Regions from separate parts of the Rhizobium sp. CFBP 8752 genome, predicted to be linked through region 2. Evidence: predicted binding sites of a transcription regulator. Region 2 holds the regulator's gene; the other holds the start of a gene.
What was found. The regulator LexA, encoded in region 2, represses DNA repair genes until DNA is damaged. The targets are predictions, from matches to a motif close to TGTTCNNNNTGTGTTCNG.

Region 1 (4,212 bases), 650 kb from region 2:
GGCCGATCGATTTCGCCATCCGGTTTGCCGCAACCACATCCGGATCGGTCGCCATACCCAGAAAATTGCGCCCGTGCGCCATGCGAAACAGCATCCGGTAGAGAAGCGAGAACCGCGTCGGATCGGAATGGCAGATGACCGAGGCGGCAAGCTTCAGAAAGGCTGGAGGAACACCCTGCGTCACCGGCTTGTCGACAGGCGCAGGCAACTGGTTGCCGTCCAGCCCGAACAATCCGTCCGTGTCGTCCATCGTGCGCCACTCGACGCGATCAGGTGCGATGCCGGCCGCCAGATAGGCACGCGCAGCATCGCGCCACTCGGTCAGATCGCCTCTCCCCCGCAACAAGACTCGGTACATCATAGAAGCGACAGCTGCTCCGGCTTTGGCTGGAACATGGATCGCAGATCGGCCCGGTCGGCAAGCTTGCGCGGTGTCCACCCCTCGCAGGTGATAAAGGGCTGTACCTTCTTCAGAGACACGCTCAGCCGCTTTAAATCCTCCAGCCGCAGCTTGCGAAACCTGCGCGACGACAGGATCGCTCCGACGGTCTTGGTCCCGAAACCCGGCACCCGCAGCAGCGTCTCCTTGTCCGCCCTGTTCACATCGACCGGAAACTTGTCGCGGTTGCCGAGCGCCCAGGCAAGCTTCGGATCAAGGTCTAGATCCAGCATGCCGTTTTCCGTGGACGCCGTAATCTCGCCGATCTCGAACCCGTAGAACCGGTAAAGCCAGTCCGCCTGATAGAGCCGATGCTCGCGCATCAACGGCGGCTTGATCAGCGGCAGTGTCTTCGACGAGTCCGGGATCGGACTGAAGGCGGAGTAATAGACGCGTTTCAGGCTGTAGCTGCCATAAAGTCTGGCGCTCGTCCCAAGAATGGTCGCATCGTTGGCGCCGTCTGCCCCGACGATCATCTGCGTGCTCTGGCCGGCAGGCGCGAACCGCTTGCGACGCTTGGTCTGCAGCGTCGGATCGCGCATTTCCTCGATCTTCAGGCGCAGATCGCCCATCGAGCGACGAATATTGGCGGGCCGCTTTTCCGGCGCAAACTGGCTGATCCCGGCATCGGTCGGCAGTTCGATGTTGATCGACAGACGGTCGGCATAAAGCCCCGCCTCCTCGATCAGCTGCTGCGACGCTTCCGGGATCGTCTTCAAATGGATGTAGCCGCGAAAATTATGAACGGTCCGCAATTCCCGCGCGATCCGTACCATGTCGCCCATCGTGTGATCGGACGAGCGGATAATCCCCGACGACAGGAACAGACCCTCGATATAATTGCGCCGATAGAATTCCAGCGTCAGCCAGATAACCTCTTCGGGCGTGAACCGGGCGCGCTCGACATTGCTGGAGGAACGATTGATGCAGTAGGCGCAATCGTAGATGCAGAAATTCGTCATAAGGATTTTCAGAAGCGAGATGCAGCGGCCATCCGGGGCATAGGCATGGCAGATGCCGGACCCCTCGGTCGAACCCAATCCGCCGGATACCGACGAATCTCTCTTTGATGTCCCGCTGGAGGCGCAGGAGGCGTCGTACTTGGCAGCGTCCGACAGGATCGCCAACCGTTCTTTCAGCGACTTCTTCATTAGTGCGTTCTCTATATGTTCTTTACGACTGCGTCAACCCGTTGACAAATCGAGGGACGTTTGATTCATTCAACTCCAGCTGGCGCATCTGACAACATTTCGATTTTCCTAGCGGGAGCAGTCGAAATTCTGTTATGATGCCCTAAATTCAGATGCTGCAGATGGTTCCGAAGTTACCGCTCCGGAACCTGTTTCTTTTTGTGTCCGCGGCATCCGCGGACATGCGCCTTAAGGACAAGAAAATGGTTGAAAAGGTACCGATGACGCCGAAGGGGTTTACCCAGTTGCAGGAAGAACTGCGCTGGCGCCAGCAGGAGGAGCGTCCCCGCATCATCGAAGCGATTGCGGAAGCGCGCGCCCATGGTGACCTTTCGGAAAACGCCGAATACCACGCGGCCAAGGAAGCCCAGAGCCACAATGAAGGCCGCATCGGCGAGCTGGAAGATTTCACGGCCCGCGCCGAAGTGATCGACCTCTCCAAGATGTCCGGTTCCACGATCAAGTTCGGCGCAACCGTCAAGCTGATCGATGAAGATACCGAAGAGGAAAAGACCTATCAGATCGTCGGCGATCAGGAAGCCGACGTGAAGGCTGGCCGCATCTCGATCTCTTCACCCATCGCCCGTGCCATGATCGGCAAGGAGAAGGGTGACAGCATCGAAGTCGTCGCCCCTGGCGGCTCCAAGGCCTACGAGATCCTCGCCATCTCCTGGGGCTGATCGCTCGTGGAAACGTCTGGCGAAGTCGCCACGGAGATGGGCAGCGGTATCGCTCCCGGCTCCGTGGTCGATATATCCGATATCGAAGTGATCGCGCCGAACTTCAAGAAGCGGCTCTCCGGCGTGACGTCCACGATCGTCCAACTAATTCCGGTGCAAAGGGCAAAGGGTCAGAAGATCGCGGTCCTCGGGCCCGGCCTGCCCTCCCACCTTCCCCACATCCGCTATGCCGACCTTGCCGCGCTGTGGTCACCGCCATTAGGGCGGCGCGCCCGTGTCTGGCATGCCCGCCGCAATATCGAGATGCTGCCCGGCCTCTTCATGCGCGATGTGCTGCGGATGCCGCTGAAGCTCTTGTTTACCTCCGCCGCGCAGCGAACCCATTCCGCCTGGACGCGTTTTCTGATCAGCAAGATGGATGCGGTCGTCGCGACGTCTGCACGATCGGGTTCATACCTGAAAGTGCCCTATAAGGTGGTGCACCACGGCGTCGATCTCGATCTCTTCCGTCCCTCCGGCCCATCCGACCCTTCCTCCCCGGCAGATGGTTTCGGCAAGCATCTGATCGGCTGCTTCGGGCGCGTTCGGCATCAGAAGGGCACAGACCTTTTCGTGCGCGCCCTGATCGAACTGTTGCCGTCCTATCCCGAATGGACGGGCGTCGTCTGCGGACGTGTCACGCCGGACAACAAGGTTTTCGGCGATGCGTTGAAAGCCGATGTCGCCATGAGCGGTCTGACAGATCGCATCCTGTTCATGGGCGAAGTAGACGACATCAAACCTTGGTACCGTCGCCTGTCTCTGTATGTGGCGCCGTCCCGCAATGAGGGCTTCGGACTGACGCCGCTCGAGGCGATGGCATCGGGAACCGCAGTCGTTGCAAGCGATGCCGGCGCCTATTCCGAAATGATCGTCGAAGGTGAGACGGGATCGGTTGTTCCGGCCGGCGATTACACGGCGCTTCGCGATGCGCTGCGCACCTATTTCGAAAACCCTGCACTGGCCCGCCAGCAGGGCTGGAGCGGTCGCGAGCATGTGCGCGTCGCATTCGCCATCGAAAAGGAAGCCAACAGTCTGGCGGAAATCTACGAAACGCTTTTAGAGACCAGACCATGAAAACTTCAGAGGCATTCGGTGCCACGCAACCGGTCCGGCTCTGCCCGCATCTGCATGGAGGACGCTTCGAATGACGGAACTTTCTGCCGGGATGGCGCAGCACAGACCGACGACGAGCGGCCTTATGAGCGAGGAAGACTGGCAGCAGTTTTTCGCCGGCTATACCCACATCGTCCTTGTCGCCAACAGTGACGAGCAGAACTTCAACGAGATCCACGCCGCCTATCCGGAAACGACGCTGTTCGTCTTTTTCAACTACGTCAGCAAGGTGCTGAAAACGCCGTTCACGCGCAATTCGCTGCTGGTGGCACGCACGAGCCGCGTCGGGTCCGAACTGCTCTACGACAACGCTCTCGACAAGGTGCTGGCCCTGCTGCCGGGCCCCGGGTTTACCGGCGTCATGAGCATGCGCGCCGCCACGATGGAACAGGTGACGGAACCGGCCGAGTTCGGCGGCGTCGCAGCAGGTGCCATCGACCTTTGCAGCTACCTCGAAGATTTCTACCCGCGCGACCATACCGCCAGTTCCGGCTTCGCGCTTTCGGTCTGGCTCTGCGAGAAGGTGCCGCAGGCGAAGGTCGTGCTTTGCGGTTTCTCGGGACGCCGCAGCCGCAAGTGGCAGATGTTCCACATCCACGACTGGACGTTCGAACAGTCGGTGCTGCAACTGCTCGCCAACAGCGACAAGCTCGAAATGGCAGGAAGAACAGCTTTCAATCCCTACAAGGCGCTGTCGCGCCACTTCCCCGATATCGACAACAGCAACTTTGTGTTTGCCGCCATCCAG
Region 2 (4,212 bases):
TGGCCCATATCGTCGCGATCTCAGGCCTCAACATGGCGCTGGCAGCCGGTATCTTCTTCGTCGGCGTCCGCTCCGTCCTGTCGCTGTTTCCAGGCTTTGCGCAGGCCTATCCGATCAAGAAGTTTGCCGCGTTCGGTGCGCTTGTCATGGCGACCGCCTATTACCTGATTTCCGGGTTCGGGGTTTCCGCCGAGCGAGCCTATATCATGATGGCGGTGATGCTGGTCGCCGTGCTCGTCGATCGACCCTCCATCAGCCTTCGCAACGTCGCCCTTTCGGCAATCATCATCCTCGCCATCTCGCCGTCGGAGATTCTGGGTCCGAGTTTCCAGATGTCGTTTGCGGCAACCGCGGCACTGGTGGCAGGGTTCGCCCTCTGGACGCGATATTTCGCGAAAGGAAAGGAGGAGACAAAAGGTAGCAACCGTTGGATAACGGGTATTGCGGCGACGTTGCATTTCATTGCCGGGATCGTGGTGACGTCGCTGATCGGCAGTACGTCGACGTCGATCTATTCGATCGAGCATTTCCACCATCTGACCACCTACGGCCTCGCGGCCAATCTCGCGGCCATGCCGATCATTTCCTTCGTGGTGATGCCGGCAGGTCTCGTGGCCATGCTGCTGATGCCGTTCGGGCTGGATGCTCCCGTTCTGTTCATCATGGGCGAGGGGCTGCGGATCGTCATTCGCATTGCCGAGATCGTCGCCGCATGGGGCGGCGATATTGCCATCGGCCGGCAGAACCCGCTTTTCCTGCCTCTGGCGACGGCAGGCTTTCTGCTTCTGACGCTGCTGCGCACGCCGCTGAGGTTGACAGGCGCGCTGTTCATGGCGGTGGCTTTGCTCTTTGCGGTCCGCTCAGGCTCGGCGCCGAGGCCTGATATCGTCATATCCGAAGACGGCGCGTCAGTGGGACTGATCCAGGATGACAAGATCACCCTCAATCGAACCCGACCGCCGGGATTTATCTACGATCAATGGCGGCGAGCGCTGGTGCTTGAGACCGGAGAACAACCGCTCGCCTTGCCGGTTCTTGCCTCTTCGGAACCAGCGCGAGGTGCCAGCCTTGCGAAAAGCGATGACAGACCACCTGGACCACATTCGCGACCGGATTTGACGCGCCGGGAAATCGAATATGTCAGGGGTTTTCTTCAAGCATTGAAGCCCGGACGATTCGCCTGTCTGCCGAAAATCCTGTGCGCGGCGCAGACTGCTCAGGACATCCGGATCGTCACCGTCGAAGACAACCGATACACCGGTCTTGCCTGCGATGTCGGTCGGATCATCGTCTCGCCCGGCGCACGCTTCGATACTTGCCGCTCCGGCGCCTTGCTTCTCAGCGGGCGGACGTTGCGCCGGACTGGCGCACTGGAAATCACCATTATTCCGAACGCGACAGCGCCAGACATCAAGATTACGGCGGCAATGCGAGACAGCGCACAGACCTCAAGCCGTCCGTGGACCGTCCACCGGTTCTATGACTGGCGAACGCGACAACTCGACTTTGGCATCCCGGAGGCTGTTGCTGCGCATCTCCGGGATGACACCGTTCTTAATGATAGCGGCGAATAAGGCCGACAAGCTTGCCCTGGACCTTCACCCGGTCGGGCGGGAAGATGCGGGTCTCGTAAGCCGGGTTTGCCGCTTCCAGTGCGATCGAGGCACCCTTGCGGCGAAACCGCTTCAGGGTCGCTTCTTCCTCATCGACCAGGGCAACGATGATATCGCCTGGACTTGCGGTGCTGGTATTCTTGATGATGACGGTATCGCCATCGAGGATGCCGGCATCGATCATCGAATCGCCCTTCACTTCGAGCGCGTAATGATCGCCGGAACCCAGCATCTCGATCGGAACGGCGATGTCATGGGTGTTGTTCTGGATCGCGGAGATCGGCACGCCGGCAGCGATTCGACCCATGACCGGAATGTTTGTCGAGAACGGATTGTCCGCCATGACCGGCGCCGGCTTCTGAGCGACGACCGGTTGCGTTTTGCCGAGGCTTCCCTCGATGACACTGGGAGAAAAACCCCGTCGCGGATGAAGGTTCGCCACATAGGCGTCAGGCAGCTTGATCACTTCGAGCGCGCGTGCTCTGTTCGGCAGACGGCGAATAAAGCCACGCTCCTCGAGCGCGGTGATCAGCCTATGGATGCCGGACTTCGATGCAAGGTCGAGAGCGTCCTTCATTTCGTCAAACGACGGCGGCACGCCTGATTCTTTCATCCGCTCGTGGATGAACAGAAGTAACTCCTGTTGCTTGCGTGTCAGCATGGACGGGACCCTCAGAATTGGAAACAAATGCAGAACGGACGCTATATGTTCTATCTGTGTTCCGCAAGCCCCAAATTTTTGCTCAAGAATAGTCTCATTTCAGCGTTCGATCACGTATTCAGTTCGTGCGCAGCACTTGCCGAGTTTCCCGCGATAGCCAATGTTCTGCGGAATAAGACTTTGGGGGTGTAAGTGGGTAACAAGTCAGTCGATCATTTGGTTCTGCCCGTTGCAGATCTGGCGTCAGCGCGGGGGAGGTTGACCGCTCTCGGCTTTACTGTGGCACCTGAAGGTGTTCACCCTTTCGGCACAGCCAATGCCTGCATATTCTTCGCGGATGGCTCGTACCTCGAGCCACTGGCCATTGTGAACCGTCGGCAAGCCTCGCTTGCGGCAAAACGAGGCAACGTGTTCACCGATCGCGACATCCGCTTTCGCGGCCAGCGGAAAAGGGAAGGTCTATCGGCGGTGGTCGTCGGGACGCAGGATGCAGCGGCCGATCATAGCCGTTTTGTGGACGGGTACATGTCTGCGGGCGAGATGCTTCAGTTCTCCCGCCCGATGCAGTTGCCCGATGGTGGGGAGAGCGAAGTCTCATTCCGTCTGGCGTTCGCGGCAGTCCCCGAGGTCGATGACATCTTGCTGTTTTCCTGCCAGCGCATGGCCGCATTACCGGCAGATCGCGGTGGTCTTGATGAGCACGCAAACGCCGTTACAGGCCTTCGAGAGATCGTCTTTTCTGCAGATGACCCGCTGGAGTTTCTGCCGCTTTTCGAAACCGTGTTCGAGACGCAACCCGAGCAAGGGAAAGACGGTCTGCGGATCGAAGCTGCCAATGCCGGCATCCGCATTCAATCCAACGACACGTTCAGCGACGAGTTCCGGTCTTCGATGAAGCCCTTGTTATCGTCGCGCCTCGCTGCGCGCGGGATCATCTTCAAGACCACCGATCTCGCCGTGACAGAGATCACCCTTGCTGCTAATGACGTCGCATTCATCCGCAGGGATGGCCGCGTGATCGTGTCGGCAGCCCCGGGGCAAGGTGTGGTTTTCGGTTTCGAGGAATAGTGAAATGACAGTCTCCGTCAATTCTGAAGTGTCCGTGGGCGAGGGGAGTTCGAAAGTCGTTTTCTCAAACACGGCAAAGCTCTCGCTGATTGCCGGTCCCTGCCAGATGGAAAGCCGTGATCATGCGTTCATGATCGCCGGCACGCTTGTCGAACTCTGCAAGAAACTCGGCATCGGCCTCGTCTACAAATCCTCCTTCGACAAGGCCAACCGCACGTCGATCTCCGGCAAGCGCGGCATCGGCTTGGACAACGCGATGGCGATCTTTGCCGATCTGAAGACGGAATTCGGCTTTCCCGTTCTGACCGACATTCACACTGAAGAGCAATGCGCTCTCGTGGCGGATACGATCGATATCCTGCAGATCCCCGCCTTCCTGTCGCGCCAGACGGACTTGCTCGTCGCGGCCGCAAAGACGGGTTGCGCGATCAACGTGAAGAAGGGCCAGTTCCTGGCGCCCTGGGACATGAAGAACGTCCAGGCGAAGTTCCTCGAAAGCGGCAATCCCAATGTGATGCTGTGCGAGCGCGGTGCCTCGTTCGGCTACAACACGCTTGTCTCCGACATGCGCTCGCTGCCGATCATGGCGGCTCTCGGAAGCCCCGTTATTTTTGACGCAACCCATTCCGTGCAGCAGCCCGGCGGCCAGGGCGGTTCTTCCGGCGGCCAGCGCGAATTTGTCGAAACGCTGGCGCGGGCAGCCGTCGCCGTCGGCGTTGCTGGCGTCTTTATCGAAACCCACGAAGACCCTGACAACGCACCGTCCGACGGTCCGAACATGGTCCACCTGAAGGACATGCCGCGCCTTCTGGAAAAGCTGCTGGCCTTCGACGCCATCGCAAAAGGCTGACGGCGTCGAAAAACCGCCGA

Region 1: a site for LexA is predicted at 1,596-1,613, ahead of IFT59_RS05345 (putative DNA modification/repair radical SAM protein). Genes of this name have one in related genera too.

Annotation. Positions count from the first base shown of each region.
Region 1 covers NZ_JACYUZ010000001.1:1,110,234-1,114,445, reverse strand. Annotated here, with positions in the region: gene IFT59_RS05350 (UdgX family uracil-DNA binding protein) at 1-358, opposite strand, end outside; gene IFT59_RS05345 (putative DNA modification/repair radical SAM protein) at 358-1,590, opposite strand; gene greA (transcription elongation factor GreA) at 1,833-2,309, shown strand; gene IFT59_RS05335 (glycosyltransferase) at 2,373-3,425, shown strand; gene IFT59_RS05330 (3-deoxy-manno-octulosonate cytidylyltransferase) at 3,496-4,212, shown strand, end outside.
Region 2 covers NZ_JACYUZ010000001.1:1,762,804-1,767,015, reverse strand. Annotated here, with positions in the region: gene IFT59_RS08470 (ComEC/Rec2 family competence protein) at 1-1,574, shown strand, start outside; gene lexA (transcriptional repressor LexA) at 1,555-2,274, opposite strand; gene IFT59_RS08460 (VOC family protein) at 2,467-3,342, shown strand; gene kdsA (3-deoxy-8-phosphooctulonate synthase) at 3,347-4,192, shown strand.